DNA from 4 places in the Roseibium sp. RKSG952 genome. Region 3 is predicted to be linked to each of the others. Evidence: riboswitches for the same ligand, from Rfam matches in the RefSeq annotation. Region 3 holds a riboswitch; each other region holds the start of a gene.
The links. A riboswitch is a leader RNA that binds a small molecule or an ion and turns the genes downstream of it on or off. The one in region 3 is predicted to bind cobalamin.

Region 1 (4,252 bases), on a different contig from region 3:
CGAATGACCAATAACCCAGAGCTTGGCATCCGGAAATCTTCTGCGCATCTCAGCACGGGCAGCTGGCATATCGACAAGAGCCCAATCGGCCATATTCACGTCGCTGTCCTGCAAGCGCCCTGAAAGGGAATGGCCAAAATCGCGGTAGTCGTATGTCAGGCAGGCAATACCCTGTTCGACAGCCAGCCACTGTGCAAAATGCCTGTAGTAATCGCGTGGTACGCCAGTGGCGCTGTTCAGAACCACAACTGTTTCAGGCTCGGTTGCAGGCAGGAACAGACGGGCAGACAGCATCGCCGAACCAGCCGGAAACTGAAAATCCTCGATGAGCGCATTCTGCTGGCTGTCCAACATTGCATCCTCCAACCAAATCTAGACCAATCAGTCTAATGATTCCATCTGGACCATTTGGTCTAGTGCTGTCAATATCGATGAAAGATGACCAAACGTCCGCTACCAACCCGAGATCGCCTGATCCAGACCGCCGCCGAGCTGTTCCAGCGCTCGGGGTACAACGGCGTTGGGTTGTCCGAATTGCTGGCAGAGGCGCAGGCCCCCAAAGGCTCGCTTTACCATCATTTTCCAAAGGGAAAGTCCGATCTGGCCCTTGCTGCGGCAAGCTGGGCGTCAGACGGAATGCTGGAACTGATTGCGGTCTCTTTCAAAGACGCACGCGACTTTCGCGATGGTATTGAAACCCTGTGCCACAAGATCGCAAAGCTCTTTGACAAATCCGGTCGCTGGGAGACCTGCCCTATATCCGCCACCCTGTTCGAGGGGCCGGAGAACCAACTTTTCAGGGATCACGCATACCGCCTGTACGAAAGCTGGATTGCGCAGGTCCGCGGGCATGCCGAACGCTTTGGCGTCGATCATCCTCAGGAAACCGCCGATACACTGTTCATTATGCTTCAGGGCGGATGGCAACTGGCCCGCGCGCGTCGAAATTCGGATGTATTGCGCAACCTGCCGAGGTTTCTGCCCGCCAACGTTCTCTGAAGCGTACTGAACGCGGCGGAATGCAGCTTGACTCAAGCCGACCACAAGCATTAGCGGTTAGGCGATGGTTCTCGTATCGGACTGGTACGGGATGAAAAGGGAACACGGTGCGGTCCTGCCCGAAACGTTGGAATGGACCTATGCCGCGACTGCCCCCGCAACTGTAGGCGGAGAGCAATGCCGAAATGCCACTGGCCAATTGGCTGGGAAGGTCGGCGAAGCGATGACCCGCAAGTCAGGAGACCTGCCATCGGAACTGAAACCGAAACTCGGGCGGGGTGTCCGGGCAGGGTCTGACCGCATTGCGTAGTCCAGCCTGTACCAAGCCCCCGTCTCACGCGCGGAGGGCGCAACATGATCTGGAAGACCGAGACACACGAATTTACGGCTACAGTTTGCCAACGGACAGGCAAAACCTGCCCCGCGCTGGCCAGGATGGCCCGTGCTATGGCGCAGGCCATGACAACAGCTGGACCAGTAGCAACGCGAGAATTCGAAATCGAAGGCAGCAGCGAGCTGACCCACTGCCCGGATGGTTGCACCGCCCGCTTTCGCGCGGGACCTGATCAGATCAGGTTTTTTTGCGGTTCAGATACGTCCGTCGAGACCAACGCGCTGGATGAATATGCAGACATGATGTTTGGCTCAGCAAATACCGCTTTGCCTTCCAGCATTCTATCCAGTCCACCATATGCGCTACTTGAGGCCAATGCGCTCGTCCCAAGGCAAAATGTCGATATCAGCCAGCACGCGGCTGCATGATTCAGTGCTCGAGCTGCGGCTGAGCTGCCGATGTCGCCCAGTTTAGCTGATCATCAGTTTCAACTGCACATGGCCGCACCTTGCGTAACCTCTGGAGTGCGTTTTCGGGTCTTTCACCGCATTCGATCATCAGTCGAAGCACAATCATCCCCGATCGTCCGCAGCCACCGCGGCAATGAACCAGTACCCGTCCTCCGCCCGAGAGTGCATGTCGAGCTGCCGCGCTGGTCTCGGTCCACAGCTCATTGATTTCTGGTGACGGTGCACCGAAGTCGGTCACTGGCAAATGCGCCCATCGACTGGCCCGACTTTGAATATCGCTGCCGAAATCACCTGCACCCAGTTGCACCATCTCGGCCTCAGTTGTCATCGAAATGACAAGACCTGGCTTCCAGTTCGCTATCAGATCCAGATCGCCGGAATAGTCGCCGTCGTTGCCGGGTATCGACGTCAGCGCGAGCGTGCCATTTCCAACCTGCAGGGCATAGATCACCAGCTGAGACACAAATTACTCCTCCCAAGAAATGACATGCAACAGAACTCAGTTTTTCGAAATCGGTCCGGCCAGCTTATGCGCATCGGCTGGTATTCCCAAACGAAATTCGTGCCTGTGCGCTGTGGACGTAAGCCGCGGGGACAACTACGCTGCATCCTTGATACGAATCCGCCAGAGCAGACATGACCGACACACCCAGCCCCGCCTATCAGGTTCTAGCCCGAAAATACCGCCCGGAAACCTTTGCTGATCTCGTCGGCCAGGATGCCATGGTGCGCACGCTGAAAAACGCGTTCGAGGCCGACCGGATCGCGCAGGCCTTTATCATGACCGGCATTCGCGGAACGGGCAAAACGACCACCGCGCGGATCATTGCAAAGGGCATGAACTGTATTGGTCCCGATGGCAATGGCGGACCAACGACTGAACCTTGCGGGAAATGCGAACATTGCGTTGCGATCATGGAAGGCCGCCATGTCGACGTGATGGAAATGGACGCCGCAAGTCGGACCGGCGTCAATGATATCCGGGAAATCATCGACAGCGTGCGCTACCGCGCCGCCAGTGCCCGCTACAAGATTTACATCATCGACGAAGTTCACATGCTTTCGACCAGCGCATTCAACGCGCTGCTCAAGACGCTCGAGGAACCACCCGAGCACGTAAAGTTCATCTTTGCGACGACCGAAATTCGCAAGGTCCCGGTCACCGTTCTTTCCCGGTGTCAGCGCTTCGATCTGAGGCGTATCGAGCCAGAAGACATGATTGGCCTGCTGAAAAAAATTGCCGGGTCAGAAAACGCTCAGATCGCCGAAGATGCGCTGGCCTTGATCACCCGCGCTGCAGAAGGTTCCGCGCGCGATGCGACGTCACTACTGGATCAGGCGATTTCGCACGGCGCTGGCGAAACCAGTGCGGATCAGGTTCGTGCAATGCTGGGCCTTGCGGATCGTGGACGGGTTCTTGATCTGATTGATATGATCCTGCGCGGCGACGCGGCAAGTGCACTGACTGAGCTTGGCGCCCAATACGCCGAAGGCGCGGATCCGCTGGCGGTTCTGAGGGATCTGGCCGAGATCACCCACTGGGTTTCCGTGGTTAAAATCACCCCGGACGCGGCAGAAGACCCAACCGTTTCGCCAGACGAACGCGCACGTGGCCAGCAAATGGCCGAAGCCCTTCCGATGCGGGTGCTGACGCGCATGTGGCAAATGTTGTTGAAAGCGCTCGAGGAAGTTGCTGCCGCGCCCAATGCGATGATGGCAGCGGAGATGGCCGTCATCCGTCTGACCCATGTTGCCGACCTGCCAAGCCCGGAAGAATTGATCAAACGGCTGCAGGATGCTCCTCCACCGCCAGTTGGTGGGCCGGGTGGTGGCGTACCAGTGCCGAGCAACGGTGCCCCGGTTGCGCAAACACACACCCCCGCGACACCAGCCTATGCATCGCCGCCGCGTGGCAACGGCGGCGCGCCTTCAGCCGCGTTGGCGCAGGATGTTCAGGCCGCGCTGGCACGCTATCCGAGCTTCGAGCATGTGGTCGAACTGATCCGGTCGAACCGGGATGTCAAATTGCTGGTCGAGGTGGAAAATGGGGTTCGGCTGGTATCCTACCAACCGGGCCGAATAGAATTCACTCCGGCGCCACAAGCACCTGCCGATCTTGCCGCCAGGCTAGGATCGTCTCTGCAACGCTGGACCGGCAATCGCTGGGCTGTTTCCATTGTATCCGACGGCGAGGCGCCAACAATCGCCGAATTGAGGGATGCTGCAGAACTGGCTCTGAAATCAGAGGCAGAGGCGCACCCTCTGGTGCAGGCGGTTCTTGCACAATTTCCCAAGGCGAAGATCACCAAGATCGAAACCCCCGAACAACGCGCAGCTCAGGTCGAAACCGAGGCACTGCCCGAGGTCGAAGACGAATGGGATCCGTTCGAGGAAGATTGAGACCCGGCCCTGCTATTCGCAAGCAACAGAGCCCATTGTCCTGCAAAAG
Region 2 (4,252 bases), on a different contig from region 3:
CGCGTCAGGGATTGCGAACTTGCCCGCGGTAAAAGGCGCATCAGCCGGACCATCCAGCAGGAAGACGCGGGGTTTCGCCAGATCTGCGGTTTTGGCTTCAATGGCGGACAACTGGCCTTTCCAGCCATCGACCAAAGCTTCGGCCTTGTCCTCTACATGCATAACTTTGCCCAGACGCAGAACGTCATCGAACAACAGGTCCATGCTGGCTTCGGGGCGGTCCTTGTTCAGATGCACGCAGCTTTCGGTCAGGACCATGGTCTTGATACCAAAGGGGGCCAGCGTGTCCGGAGTGACTTCGCCGCCGGGCTTCATGCCATAGTACCACCCGGCAAAGAACAGATCGGGTTCTACCGCTACTAGATTTTCGACGGTGGGGTATTTCGGCGCCAGTTCGGGGATGTCACCGCGCAGCGTATCGAATTCCGGGCTGGTCTTGTACCAACCGGTGATGCCGGTCAGACCAACGATCTTGTCCTGCAGGCCAAGCGCAAAGGCCATGTCAGTCATGTTCATGTCGTGCACGACCAACCGTTCGGGCGTTGAGTCAAAAACAAGCGGTTCGCCGCAATTGTCTACGGTGACCTCATGTGCGGCCGCACTGGTGGCGAGGCCGGTGATCAACGCCACGGGCCAGAGTTTCAGGTTCATGGAAAGCTCCTGTCAGTTTGTAAGCTTGGTTTTTCGGATGTCGAGCGCGGGGATCACCCGGTCTTCGTGTTGAAAACACAGGTATTCGACGCCAAAGGTTTCGCGCACGCGCTGTGGCGTCAGAATGTTGCTGACTGGTCCAAAACCCGTCAGGCGGGTAGATTTCATCAACGCAACATGGGTGGCGAATTCCGGTATCATGACCAGGTCATGGACGATCATGACCACGGTGATGCCCAGATCGGCGACCAGCGACAGCATGCGCCCCTTGGCGTCGGGATCCAGATGGTTGGTGGGTTCGTCCAGAAACAGCAGGGATGGGTTTTGGGCTAGAGCGCGCGCAATATGCGCGCGCTGACGCTCGCCTCCCGATAGGGTCGACATCTGCTTGCCTGCCAGATGATGCAGCTCGGTCAGGTCAAATATCCTGTCCAATGCCTGTTTATGTTCATCTACAGATCGGTCGCCTTTGATGGGAATCTGCCCCAAGGCAACGTAGTCTCTTAGTCGTAACCGTCCATCGGGCAGTTCCTGCTGGCTTACTACAGCGATGGTCCGGGCACGGTCCTGAGGGGATAGCGATCGCAGGCTTTGACCGCGTATCAGTACATCCCCAAGCGCGATGGTTTCGACACCACATAGCAAGTTCAGCAGGGTGGTTTTGCCCGCGCCGTTCGGGCCTGCGATGGCCAGTACTGATCCCTCGTCCAGATCAAAGGACACACCCTGCAGCAGAACATCACCGTTCAATGCATAGTACTCGAGATTTTCGGCAACCAGAAATGTCATGCCTGACCTCCAGACAAGATGCGCGGCATGCGCGACAAGGTTTTGGTGTAAAGGGCAGGGGGTCTGTCCGTAGCATTGGTCCAGCCGTCAGCACTGTCCTGATATTGCCAGGCAAACGCGGCCAGCGCTTCAATGTCCTGCGCTGAACTAATGCGACCGAACAGGTATTGCGCTTTGTCCGCAGCCTGAAAGCCAACAGTCGTAGGATGTGAACAGCCAGCCATGCAGGAAACCCCTCGGATTGCGAAGCAGGACGGAAGCTTGTCCGCAATCGCCGTTCGAAGCGCATCGGCAATGTCCGAGCCCTGACAAGTCTCGCAAATCAACAGGAAATGATCAGAGTTTTCTGGCATTGCGCGCTCCACTTACTGACAATCCGGATGATATGCAATGTAATAACGTAACAGTTAATTCATTGCAGCTCGGATTTGCGATGCTGTGCCACTGCCGGTTCTGAAAATACAAAGCGAAGGGTTCAGTTGCTTCCGGCATGGTCCGCTCCACTTGTTGCCAAGTGCGGACAGAAGGTGCCGTTTATGTACACACGCAGATTACGTGCCATCAAAGCCTCCTTCCAGGACGCCCCGCCCCGGGTTGGTTGAACATCTGATGGCAGGTCTCCTGACTTGCGGGTCGATGCTTGGCCAACCTTCCCGGCCTTTGGGCCAGTGGTCTTTTGGCTTCGCTCTCCGCCTACAGTTGCGGGGGCAGTCACGGCATTGGTACGCAGAACGCACCGCACCGTATTCCCATTTTCATCCCTCGGGCAAACCGTCGGGAACCATCTCGTTTCAGCTAGTCTGGTGTCGATAGCGTTGTCAAGCGCCAGCTGAAGGCTTGGTCAACGCAGGGATAGGTTTTTACTTCACGACCCGAAGCATTGGCCGACGGGATGTGTCGCCGCGTCGGTCGGTACCGGTCGGAAAGCGATTGGCAAGCGTCAGACCAGCCTGAATCAGATGGGCATCTGGATAGCCGCCTGTAACAAGGTTGACGGCATCGCGCGCTTCGGGCGTGTTGTCGCGCCGCATGTGGTGCAGCATCTTCATCAGCGCAAGCTCATCGCATGTCAGCGACCCACGCTGTTCAAGGCAAAGCGGGTCATTGAATGCCAGCCCCGCCGGGCGGCAATGCAATGTGACCTTGACGATCTTATAGACCAGATGCGCGATGTTCAGGCCCTGATCAACGCCCCAGCGTTCGATGGCCGTGGAATAGGCGTGTTGCCACGATTGCGTATCGGGATCGGCAAAACTGAGGATGAAGTGCCGCATGACGGGCAACAGTCCCAGCTCAAAATCATCGAATTCGGGTCTGCCCGCAGCTGGTCTGTCGCCATTTGATCCATAGACTGAAAAGCTCATGCGCGCTTCCTTTCAGAATTTGGGGAATGCGCCGATAGGCTGAGCACGTTTTCTGGCAGCTCATCTGCGGTCAGTTCTGTTTGTGGGCGGGGTGCGGTGGCATGTGCAGGGAACCGGAGGTCGGCTTCGATGGCCTCGAGGAGTTTCGGTTTCAATGCACATCCATGTCGGCTGGCAACAGCATCCATGGCCAGCAGGTCAGCAAGCGATTTTGTCATTATATGGTTGTCTCTTGGTCAGCGTCGGGCAGGGCGGTGACCGGGCGTGAATCCAGAGAATCTGACTAGGTCGGTGCTTAACTGACAAAAATAGTCGGAAAAAGCAATAAGGAAAAGACGGACCGGTTGCGACGGCCCGTCTTCCGGCGGGAAAACCCGCCTTCCAAGGCGAAAGCCAACCCTGCGAACCTGGGTCAGCTAACTGATGGGGTTATCAGCCGCCGTTGGAATTCGCGAGCGCAGGCTGGGCAAAGTCGTTTGCCTCAGGGGTAAGATCCTTCGCGCCGGTGCCCGGCATCAGCTCGAAGCCAAGATCGAACTGATCGAGTGTCGAGGCCAGTTGTGCCACGATCTCGGTATCGCCTTCAGATTTGGCGGTTCCATCTGCCAGCATGTCGGTCAGCTTACGTTCGCCGGTCATGACCTTTTCCAGATCAGCGCGGTTCAGGCTGATCGACAGGTCGGCGTTTTCCGCAGTCTGATCAACGATATGGGTCAGGGTGGCGTTGCTCATTTCTACCACGATGTGTTCATCACGATCCGGAATCGACAGGTTGATGGTGAATTCCATGTCTGCCGCTTTTTCGCTGTTGACGCGGATGCCGAGAAAATCCAGCCACATGGTGGTTTGCATCGCTTTGATCGTATCCGGACCGGTGGTTTCGATGGTGGCGCCCTGCGGGATACCGTTGCGCAGTTCATAGGCCGCGCCCAGGAATGAGTTGCGGACCGACGGGCTTTCCTTCTGGTACCCGATCTGCTCGAATGCGTCGGCCAGCAGGTCCTTGGCAGCCTGGTTCTGCGGTTCGGCATAAACCAGTTTGTTGAGGATCTCGGTCGCCTCCAAATACTTGCCGGCATCGACCAGTTCTTGCCCTTTCGCCATGATCGGTTCGGCACCGCCCATCATCTCGACAAACAATGGTGCGCTGTCTTCAGGCGAAAGCGGTGTCAGCGTGGTCGGGTTAGCATCCCAATACCCCAGATATCGGTTGATAACCGCACGGCTGTTATGCTCGACCGAACCGTGATAGCTGCGCGCCGCCCATTGCTGCTGCAGACTTTCCGGCACCTCATAGACATTGTGCACCTCATTGATGGTGACGCCTTTGTTGGCGAGGTTCAGAACGCCGTTGTTGAGGTTGGCATAGGTATCGCGCTGCGCCCGCATCACTTCCTGAATGCGGTCATTGCCGAACCGTGGCCAGGAGTGAGAAGCAAACATCACCT
Region 3 (4,252 bases):
GTATCGGCCAGTCCGATCCGCACCGACAGCCCGACCCGTGCCAGTCGCCTGCGCATATCCGCCAGCATCATGGGTTCCCCGCCAAACAGATGCGCGGAACCGGTCACATCCAGAACCAGCCCATCCCGCCCCTCCAGCCCCACCCAGGGGCAATAGCGCGTCGCCCAGCGCCGCAGGATATGCAGGAACTGCACATCGCCCTGCAGATCGGCAGGCTGGCTTTGCAAGTCAGGACAAAACGCACGGGCATCCGCATAAGGCATGCCGCTGTGCAGGCCCTGACGCTCGGCTTCGCCATTCAGACAATAGATGCGGTTGGCATTGTTCTGCTTGAGGGTAAGGGCGAACGGCCCCTGAACCGGATTCGCCCTGAGAACCCGGTCGCTGGACAACCGGAAGAACCATAGCGAAGCAACGCGTTTTTGCACCCCTCTGAGCATGCCCAACACCAAATGTTCTGTATTTGTTCTAAATAATCTTTCACCTTTACCATGTCGAGTCATATGGGTGAAATACCCAGCTAAATGACCAAGGGTTCCGGCTGAACCAATGACCGTCAGAATTGAGGTGCGACATGGACTACTCCCGCCATACCAATGGCAGACACGACGAAATTATCGAGTTTTTCGGAGCTGTTTTCGCAGCCTCCGAAGGTGATGAGGAAGGTCAACTGATCGCAGGGCTGGTGAAAGACATTCTGGCAAAGACCAAACCTGGTGACATGTATGTCTTCACTGCCACAAATGGTGGCACTCTTACTGGGTGCATAATTTTTACCCGCCTCGAGTATGAGCAGGATGACCGCACCGTATTCATGTTGTCCCCTGTGGCCGTTGCAACAGACCAGCAAGGGAAAGGCGTTGGACAAAAGCTCCTGACGTTCGGGCTGAGCGATCTGCGCGGGCGCGGCGTTGATGTGGTGATCACCTATGGCGATCCGAACTACTATTCCAAAGTTGGTTTTGAACAGATTACCGAGCAGCAAGCCCAGCCACCCATGAAGCTTCAATATCCCCAAGGGTGGCTGGCACAGTCTCTTTCGGATCAGGACCTTGCGCCTTTGAAAGGGCCATCACAGTGCGCCGAAGCGTTCAAAAACACGGCTTATTGGTAGAACCCTCTCAACTATCATCCGATCACTAAATCGTAAGGCCGAAGCGCCCAGACCTATGTTGATCTATGCGCTCTAGCGCCCCTGGGGGACCACCTCGTACCCCGGTTCTTCCGGCTCATCATCCAGCATTTCGGTCGGGAAACCCGGTGCACGAATATCCAGTCCGGTGGCATCTTCCAGTCGTCTGATGATATTGGGCGACAGCTCGCGGTCACCATACCGGGCAATTCCGTCCTCGAAAATCTTGATCATCACCGGGTTCATCTCCAACGGCACCCCGGCACGATCTGCGACCTCCTGAAACAGCCCGATATCCTTTTTCACAAGATCCATTGTAAACGAGATATCACGTGATCCATTCAGGATGACCTGACTTTCGGTTTCATGCACAAATGAGGTTCCTGATGAGATCTTGATCGCTTCATAGGTCGTATTCAGATCCATCCCTGCAGCCTTGGCAGTGACCAGGGCTTCGGCACAGGTGATCAGGTTGGCGGTGGCCAGATAGTTGGTCAGCACCTTCAGAACCGAAGCAGATCCCAGCTCACCTGTATGCAGAATGCGGCGCCCCATGGTCGTCAGAAAGGGCAAAATCCGTTCAAATGTTGCGCGGTCACATCCGGCAAAAATCGAAATATTGCCCGTAGCTGCGCGATGGCATCCCCCGGAAACAGGGCAATCTACTGCGGCGCCACCGCGTTCGATCACCATGGCACCCAACCGTTTCACCTCGGCCTCATCTGTGGTGGACATCTCCATCCAGATCTTGCCCGGACCAACCTCTGGCAGCATTTCCTGCATCACGGCATCCGATGCCGCAGGGGATGGCAAGCAGGTGATAACCGCATCACAATCCCGCATCAGTTGCGTCGGACCTTCAGCAGCCTTGGCACCCTGCGCAACAAATTCAGCAACCAGATCCGGGTTCAGATCATGAACTGTCAAATCAACCCCGTTGCGCAGCAACGAACCCGAGAGCTTACCCCCCACATTCCCCAGACCGATAAATCCAACCTTCATTGCGAATCCTCCCTATGGGCTATGCCCGAACCGTTTTCACGCGGAGTATCCTCCTTGATAACCTGCAAATGAAACGAATAATAATCGAGCTTATGGGCAAAAATTTTTGGTGATAAATGGATCGTCTACCAAACCCCTCTTGGCTGCGTAGTTTCGAAGCTGCCGCTCGGCATCTGAATTTCACTGCAACCGCGCAAGAGCTGGGTCTGACACAAACCGCAGTATCCCTGCATATCCGTTCATTGGAAGCCGAGTTGGGCCAACCTCTTTTCACTCGGCAGGCAAGACGACTGGAATTGACCGAGCTTGGCCAATCCTATGCTTTGACCGTTCGGCGCGCTCTGTCTGACATAACCCTTTCGACCAACAGTTTGTTTGGCCCAGCGTCTCAGCAGACGCTGACCATTCGCGCGGCAATTTCAACCATGACTTATTGGCTGGCTGCCGAACTACCTGAATTCGCCAGCCAACATCCCGACATCCCTGTGCGATTGGTGACTCACATCTGGAATGACACCATGGGTTCCAGCGATGTGGATATCGATATTCGTCTGGGCTATGGCGACTGGCCGGGGCTCAGGGCAGAGAAACTTTCGGATGAATTCCTTGTTCCGGTTTGCAGATCCGGCACCACAGCGCCAAGCAAGGCAGAGTTCCGTGAAAGTCCTCTGATCCATATCCTTGGGTATGAAGACAACTGGGCGCGATACTTTGAAGCGCATGGCATTCACCAGCCCGAACTTCAGTCGCAATATTCGGCAGATACCACGGTCACCGCGTTGCAACTTGTGATGGCGGGAGCAGGCTACGCCACAATCCTTGAACGCTTTGCCCGGAATGCGATTGCGCAGGGTGCGCCCCTGCAGATCGCCGGACCACCGATTCCCTTTGCTCAGTCCCATTACCTGATCCGCTCAGACGGCGCGACCCGCCCGACGGCCTCTGCCCGCCTCTTTGAGACCTGGTTGCAAGAACGGATCAAAGCGGATGCCGCTGACTGACCACTGCAAGTCGCTTTTCCATCTCGGTGATCTGAGAGCGCCTCCATTCGCTTGACAACGCCCCTTTGCTTGCCGCATGTCCCTTTCGTTGGTGTCTGTGCAAGCAGATGAAAAGGGAATGCATCAGCGGTATGGAATGCCGTCAAATGCAGCCGCCCCCGCGACCGTGACCGGAGAAGGTGCCCAAAGCCACTGGCCTGCAGGCCGGGAAGGCAGGACACCTGCCAGAGGATACCTCTGACATCCGCAAGCCGGGAGACCTGCCAACGCCCGAAGACCAGACCGGACGGGGTGTTCCGGTGTCGGGCCAAGGCCCGCGCATACCCCGTCCCCCGAAAACCGTGAAGGGGGGATGAGAGACGTGACCGAGACGACACCAGTTGAACTGCTGGTCTGCACCACCTGTCGGCGTGGCCTTCCTATCGAGGAAGATGACCAGCGCCCCGGCACATTATTGCATAAAGCGCTGACCGAGGCCGAGCTGCCAGATGGCATTGATCTTAAGGCCGTTGAATGCCTTTCGAACTGCGATCAGGGGTGTTCGATCGTACTGCGTGGCGGACCATCCCGCTGGACCTTTGTGTATGAGAACCTCAACGAAACCGACCACGTCGAGACCATCGTCGAAGGCGTCACCAAATATCTCGCCACCGAAGACGGCCTTGTGAAATGGCGCGAGCGCCCTGAACATTTCCGCAAAAACTGTGCGGCCCGCATTCCCCCGATTGGAGCCCTGAAATGAGCAACCTCGAAAAACTTCCCGTTACTGTAATCACCGGCTTTCTGGGCTCGGGCAAAACCACACTGGTCAAGCACCTGATGCAGAACCCGCAGGGCAAACGTCTGGCCGTTGTTGTCAATGAATTCGGTGACGTTGGCGTCGATGGCGACATCCTGAAATCCTGCGCCATTCCCGATTGCCCGGCGGAAAACATCATGGAACTGGCAAATGGCTGCATCTGCTGCACCGTGGCCGATGATTTCATCCCAACTATCGAAGCGCTGATGGCGCTGGAACCGCGTCCCGATCACATCCTGATTGAAACCTCCGGACTCGCGCTGCCCAAGCCGCTGCTGAAGGCATTCGACTGGCCGGATATCCGTTCCAAGATCACCG
Region 4 (4,252 bases), on a different contig from region 3:
TTGCCATTGCGGTTGATCGACACCCGGACCGGACGGCCATTGTTGAGGGCGACGGTCGCGAGATCACCTTTAGTGCGGTGCAGATACGAGCACAGCAATTGGCCAGTAAGTGGAAGCGCAGGGGAGTTGGCCAAGGCGATCACGTTCTACTGGCGATGCCGGTCAACGCTGATCTTTACGCTAGCCTTGCGGCCTTATGGTCATTGGGCGCAACAGTGGTTTTGCCTGAACCGGCGATGGGACTCGCGGGGTTGCGTCACGCAGCGAGAACGACCCAACCCAAGGCCTTTTGCGCATCAGGTCACTTTGCTTTGCTGAAGTTCGTTGTGCCGGAACTGTTTAAGCTGCGTCTTTTACTACCAGGCAGTGCCCGCAGTGACCCCGGAGTCGCGACTGTTCATGACAGTGACACGGCGCTCATTTCCTTCACCTCCGGCACCACAGGTAAAGCCAAGGCCATACCCCGCAGTCACGCGTTTCTGATGGCGCAACATGATGCCATTGCGCCGCTTCTAAACAGTGATGCAGTTGAACGGGATCTGGTTGCGTTCCCGGTTTTCACCCTGATAAACCTTGCGGCCGGGCGTACGACTATTCTGCCGAATTGGAAAATGAGCAATCTGGATCGACTATCTCCCGAGCAGTTAGCGGGCTGGATATCGAAGCAGCAAGTTACACGGCTTCTGATCCCACCGTCTTTGTGCGAAAAACTTGCGCAGTGTAAAGATACCGGCCAACTGCACACGGTTTTCACCGGCGGCGGCCCGGTGTTTCCTGACCTGGTTGAGAGGCTGCTCTCCAATTCCGGTCTGGACGTGGTCTGCGTCTATGGGTCAACCGAAGCTGAACCGATTGCGCATCTTGATGTGCGTGACATCTCCGAAGTTGACCAACGTGAAATGGCCGCAGGCAAGGGGCTTCTTGTCGGGTTTCCGGTTTCGCAAATCAAACTCCGAATTCGAAACGATGAAGTTCAGGTCACGGGCGATCATGTAAATGATGGCTATCTTGATCCCACGCACTCCAAGGCAAACAAAATCAAAGACGGCACCACGATATGGCATCGAACTGGCGATGTGGGTCACTTGGATGAACGGGGCCGTTTGTGGTTGCTGGGTAGACTGGGGAGCGATGTAAGAACCCCGACTGGTCGCACCTTTCCTTTCGCAATCGAAATTGCAGCCCGGCAATGGCCGGGCGTGACAAACAGTGCGCTTATGAACTTCGAAGAAAGCCCCGCTTTATGCATTGAAGGTGACGCGGGTCAGCTATCAAACTGGAGTAGTCTGGCGCAGGAACTGGGTATTGCCAAAGTGATCCACGTGAGAAAAATACCAATGGACAAACGCCACAATTCCAAAGTTGACCGAGTAAAACTTGCTCACTTGTTGGGTTGTTGATCCTCGGTAGTTTCCCTTCCGTGTTCCGACGGGAAACCGCAGTCGAGCACAGTTTTGTACCTGCCGGCTAGTCGGCAGAAAAGTCCAGCAACTTGCAATAACCAACTGCCAGTAGATCTACCCGCCGCACTGAGAGAAAATCTAAGGCGCAGCTTGGGCTCATTAGAGGCATTTGTCGGAACTGATCGGTCTGGGCCAAACCATTTGAGGATTGGATGTAGGAGAACAATAGAACGTATTGATTTGCGTGCGAGGAATCCGATGTCTGTTTTGCGTCCGCGAATGTCGCAAGTATTTCAGCGGTTAAAAGCGGCTGAAATAACTTGGTATTCGTGAGGTGCCGCTGTTTGATTCTCAGGCAGCGGAGAATTGGGAAGCCGGTGTAAGTCCGGCACTGCCCCCGCAACGGTAAGGAAGGTCAGGTTCGACAATCAACCACTGGGACGAGGATCCCGGGAAGGTGTCGCAACCGGGCGCAAGTCCCTTTCAAGTCCGGAAACCAGCCTCTCAGATATGTCAAACCGCGGGTGGCGGTGGGGGCACGGGTTTCGGACGTGATCCTCGCACGCCTCCGGACGGTTCCTCCTTGTCATCTGCCCAAGCAATGCCGCGGGGCGCGGCAGGAGAGCCAGAAGTGAACAATATCCAAAGCCTGTTGGCGCGTCGAAACCCGGGTTATGCTCTGGAACAGGCGTTTTATACCGATCCCGAGATTTTTCAGACCGACCTTGAAACCATCCATTATCGCGACTGGCTGTTTGCCATTCCCGCGTGTGAGTTGGTGAAATCGGGCGACTACGTTACGTACAATGTAGGCGCCTACCGAGTGATTATTGTGCGCGGCTCCGATAACCAGATACGAGCGTTTCACAACACGTGCCGTCATCGCGGTTCGATCATCTGCAAGGCAGCAAAAGGCAATGCGCCGAAGCTGGTTTGCCCGTATCATCAGTGGACCTACGAACTTGACGGCTCATTGCTATGGGCCCGTGACATGGGGCCGGACTTCGATCCCAAACAGCATGGATTGAAGACAGTTCACTGCCGCGAGCTCGCCGGGTTAGTATATATCTGTTTGGCGGATGACGCCCCGGATTTCGATACGTTCGCTAATATCGCGCGCCCCTATCTTGAGCCGCACGATCTCGGGAATGCCAAGGTCGCCTTTGAAAGCTCAATCATCGAGAACGGCAACTGGAAGCTGGTCTGGGAAAACAACCGCGAGTGCTATCACTGTGGCGGCAACCATCCTGCTCTGTGCCGGACTTTTCCTGACGATCCGGGCGTTACAGGGATCGAAGGTGGTGAGACACCAGCCTACATGCAGACCCATTTCGACCGGTGTCAGGCTGCGGGCATGCCATCGCAGTTCTACCTGAATGAAGACGGTCAATACCGTCTGGCGCGTATGCCGCTGAAAGAAGGCGCTGAGAGCTATACGATGGACGGAAAGTCTGCCGTGCGCCGCTGGTTGGGTCGGTCGCCCTTTGCCGATGCGGGATCGCTTTTGAAGTTCCACTATCCGACCACGTGGAACCACTTCCTTGCCGATCACTCGCTTGTTTTCCGAGTCACTCCGATCAGCCCGACAGAGACTGAGGTCACTACCAAATGGTTGGTCAACAAGGACGCGGTTGAAGGCGTAGACTACGACGTGAAACGTCTGACCGAAGTCTGGGTCGCCACGAATGACGAAGATCGCCAGGTGGTCGAGGATAACCAGCAGGGTATCAACAGCCCGGCCTATGTACCTGGTCCGTATTCACCTATTCAGGAATCCGGCGTGCTGCAGTTCGTGGATTGGTATTGCAGCACGTTGTCGGCTCGCCTGGCGCCGGACACAATGGCGGCGGAGTAAGGCTGATGAAAGATCTGAACACGCTCTCTTCGGCCATCTGGCAGGATGGCGAAATGCTGGAATGCGTCTCTGTCGTGCCCGAGATGCCGAACACCGCCAGTTTTTCATTCCGTGCCCCGTCTGGTGCGCAGTTCGCCTATCACCCAGGTCAGTTCCTGACGCTCGAAATCCCAGCTCCGGGTCAACCCGGAGGTGTCGTGCATCGCACCTATACGATCTCATCATCGCCGTCGCGGCCACGGTCGATAACCATCACTGCCAAAGCGCAAGCCGACAGTATCGGAACGCGCTGGATGCTGGACAACCTTCAACCCGGTATGCGCCTCAAGGCCATTGGGCCTGGGGGTCTGTTTACCAACGCCCAAAGCCAGGCAGGAAAGTACCTGCTTATCTCGGCTGGCTCCGGCATCACCCCGATGATGTCGATGACCACCTGTATGTGGGATGAAGGTCGTGATCTGGATGTCGTTTTCATCAATTGCGCCAAACGTCCGTCCGAGATCATCTTTCGGCAGCGGTTAGAGCAGATGGCCAGCCGTACTGATGGTTTGGATCTGAAATTTGTTGTGGAGGAGCCGGATCGCTACCGTCCGTGGACGGGATATCAGGGTCAATTCAACCAGTTGATGCTGGGTCTGATGGCGCCTGATTACCTTGAGCGCGAGGTCTATTGTTGTGGCCCTGAGCCCTTCATGCAGGCGGTGCGGGAAGCTCTGGCTGGTCTTGGCTTTGATATGGACAACTACCATCAGGAGAGCTTTGGCGCGCCGGTAGAAACTGAGGCGGATCTACCTGAGTTGGATGACGTTGTCCTCGACGATGACAGCAATGCCGAGATCCTGTTCGCGACCTCGGGTGTGACTGCCAAAGTAGCCGAAACCGATACGGTCCTCGCCGCCGCGCGCTCGGTTGGTTTGAACATTCCGTCGGGATGTACTTTCGGCGTGTGCGGAACTTGCAAGGTCAAGAAAACCTCTGGCGAGGTTCACATGGT

Region 1: another riboswitch for cobalamin. It lies ahead of E1297_RS22200 (hypothetical protein); the one in region 3 lies ahead of E1297_RS48280 (DUF1636 family protein).
Region 2: another riboswitch for cobalamin. It lies ahead of E1297_RS40785 (DUF1636 domain-containing protein); the one in region 3 lies ahead of E1297_RS48280 (DUF1636 family protein).
Region 4: another riboswitch for cobalamin. It lies ahead of E1297_RS45425 (aromatic ring-hydroxylating dioxygenase subunit alpha); the one in region 3 lies ahead of E1297_RS48280 (DUF1636 family protein).

The regions. Positions count from the first base shown of each region.
Region 1 covers NZ_SMMF01000923.1:7,598-11,849, reverse strand. Annotated here, with positions in the region: gene E1297_RS22210 (alpha/beta fold hydrolase) at 1-354, opposite strand, end outside; gene E1297_RS22205 (TetR/AcrR family transcriptional regulator) at 439-999, shown strand; cobalamin riboswitch at 1,048-1,266, shown strand; gene E1297_RS22200 (hypothetical protein) at 1,354-1,761, shown strand; gene E1297_RS22195 (protein-tyrosine phosphatase family protein) at 1,763-2,266, opposite strand; gene E1297_RS22190 (DNA polymerase III subunit gamma/tau) at 2,440-4,203, shown strand.
Region 2 covers NZ_SMMF01000959.1:158,332-162,583, reverse strand. Annotated here, with positions in the region: gene E1297_RS40795 (ABC transporter substrate-binding protein) at 1-651, opposite strand, end outside; gene E1297_RS40790 (ABC transporter ATP-binding protein) at 664-1,440, opposite strand; gene E1297_RS40785 (DUF1636 domain-containing protein) at 1,437-1,793, opposite strand; cobalamin riboswitch at 2,034-2,241, opposite strand; gene E1297_RS40780 (hypothetical protein) at 2,301-2,804, opposite strand; gene E1297_RS40775 (hypothetical protein) at 2,801-3,022, opposite strand; gene E1297_RS40770 (alkyl/aryl-sulfatase) at 3,237-4,252, opposite strand, start outside.
Region 3 covers NZ_SMMF01000963.1:428,251-432,502, forward strand. Annotated here, with positions in the region: gene E1297_RS48260 (DNA polymerase Y family protein) at 1-440, opposite strand, end outside; gene E1297_RS48265 (GNAT family N-acetyltransferase) at 575-1,114, shown strand; gene E1297_RS48270 (NAD(P)-dependent oxidoreductase) at 1,187-2,134, opposite strand; gene E1297_RS48275 (LysR substrate-binding domain-containing protein) at 2,251-3,135, shown strand; cobalamin riboswitch at 3,208-3,418, shown strand; gene E1297_RS48280 (DUF1636 family protein) at 3,497-3,877, shown strand; gene cobW (cobalamin biosynthesis protein CobW) at 3,874-4,252, shown strand, end outside.
Region 4 covers NZ_SMMF01000962.1:280,528-284,779, forward strand. Annotated here, with positions in the region: gene E1297_RS45420 (AMP-binding protein) at 1-1,400, shown strand, start outside; cobalamin riboswitch at 1,719-1,923, shown strand; gene E1297_RS45425 (aromatic ring-hydroxylating dioxygenase subunit alpha) at 2,005-3,258, shown strand; gene E1297_RS45430 (hybrid-cluster NAD(P)-dependent oxidoreductase) at 3,264-4,252, shown strand, end outside.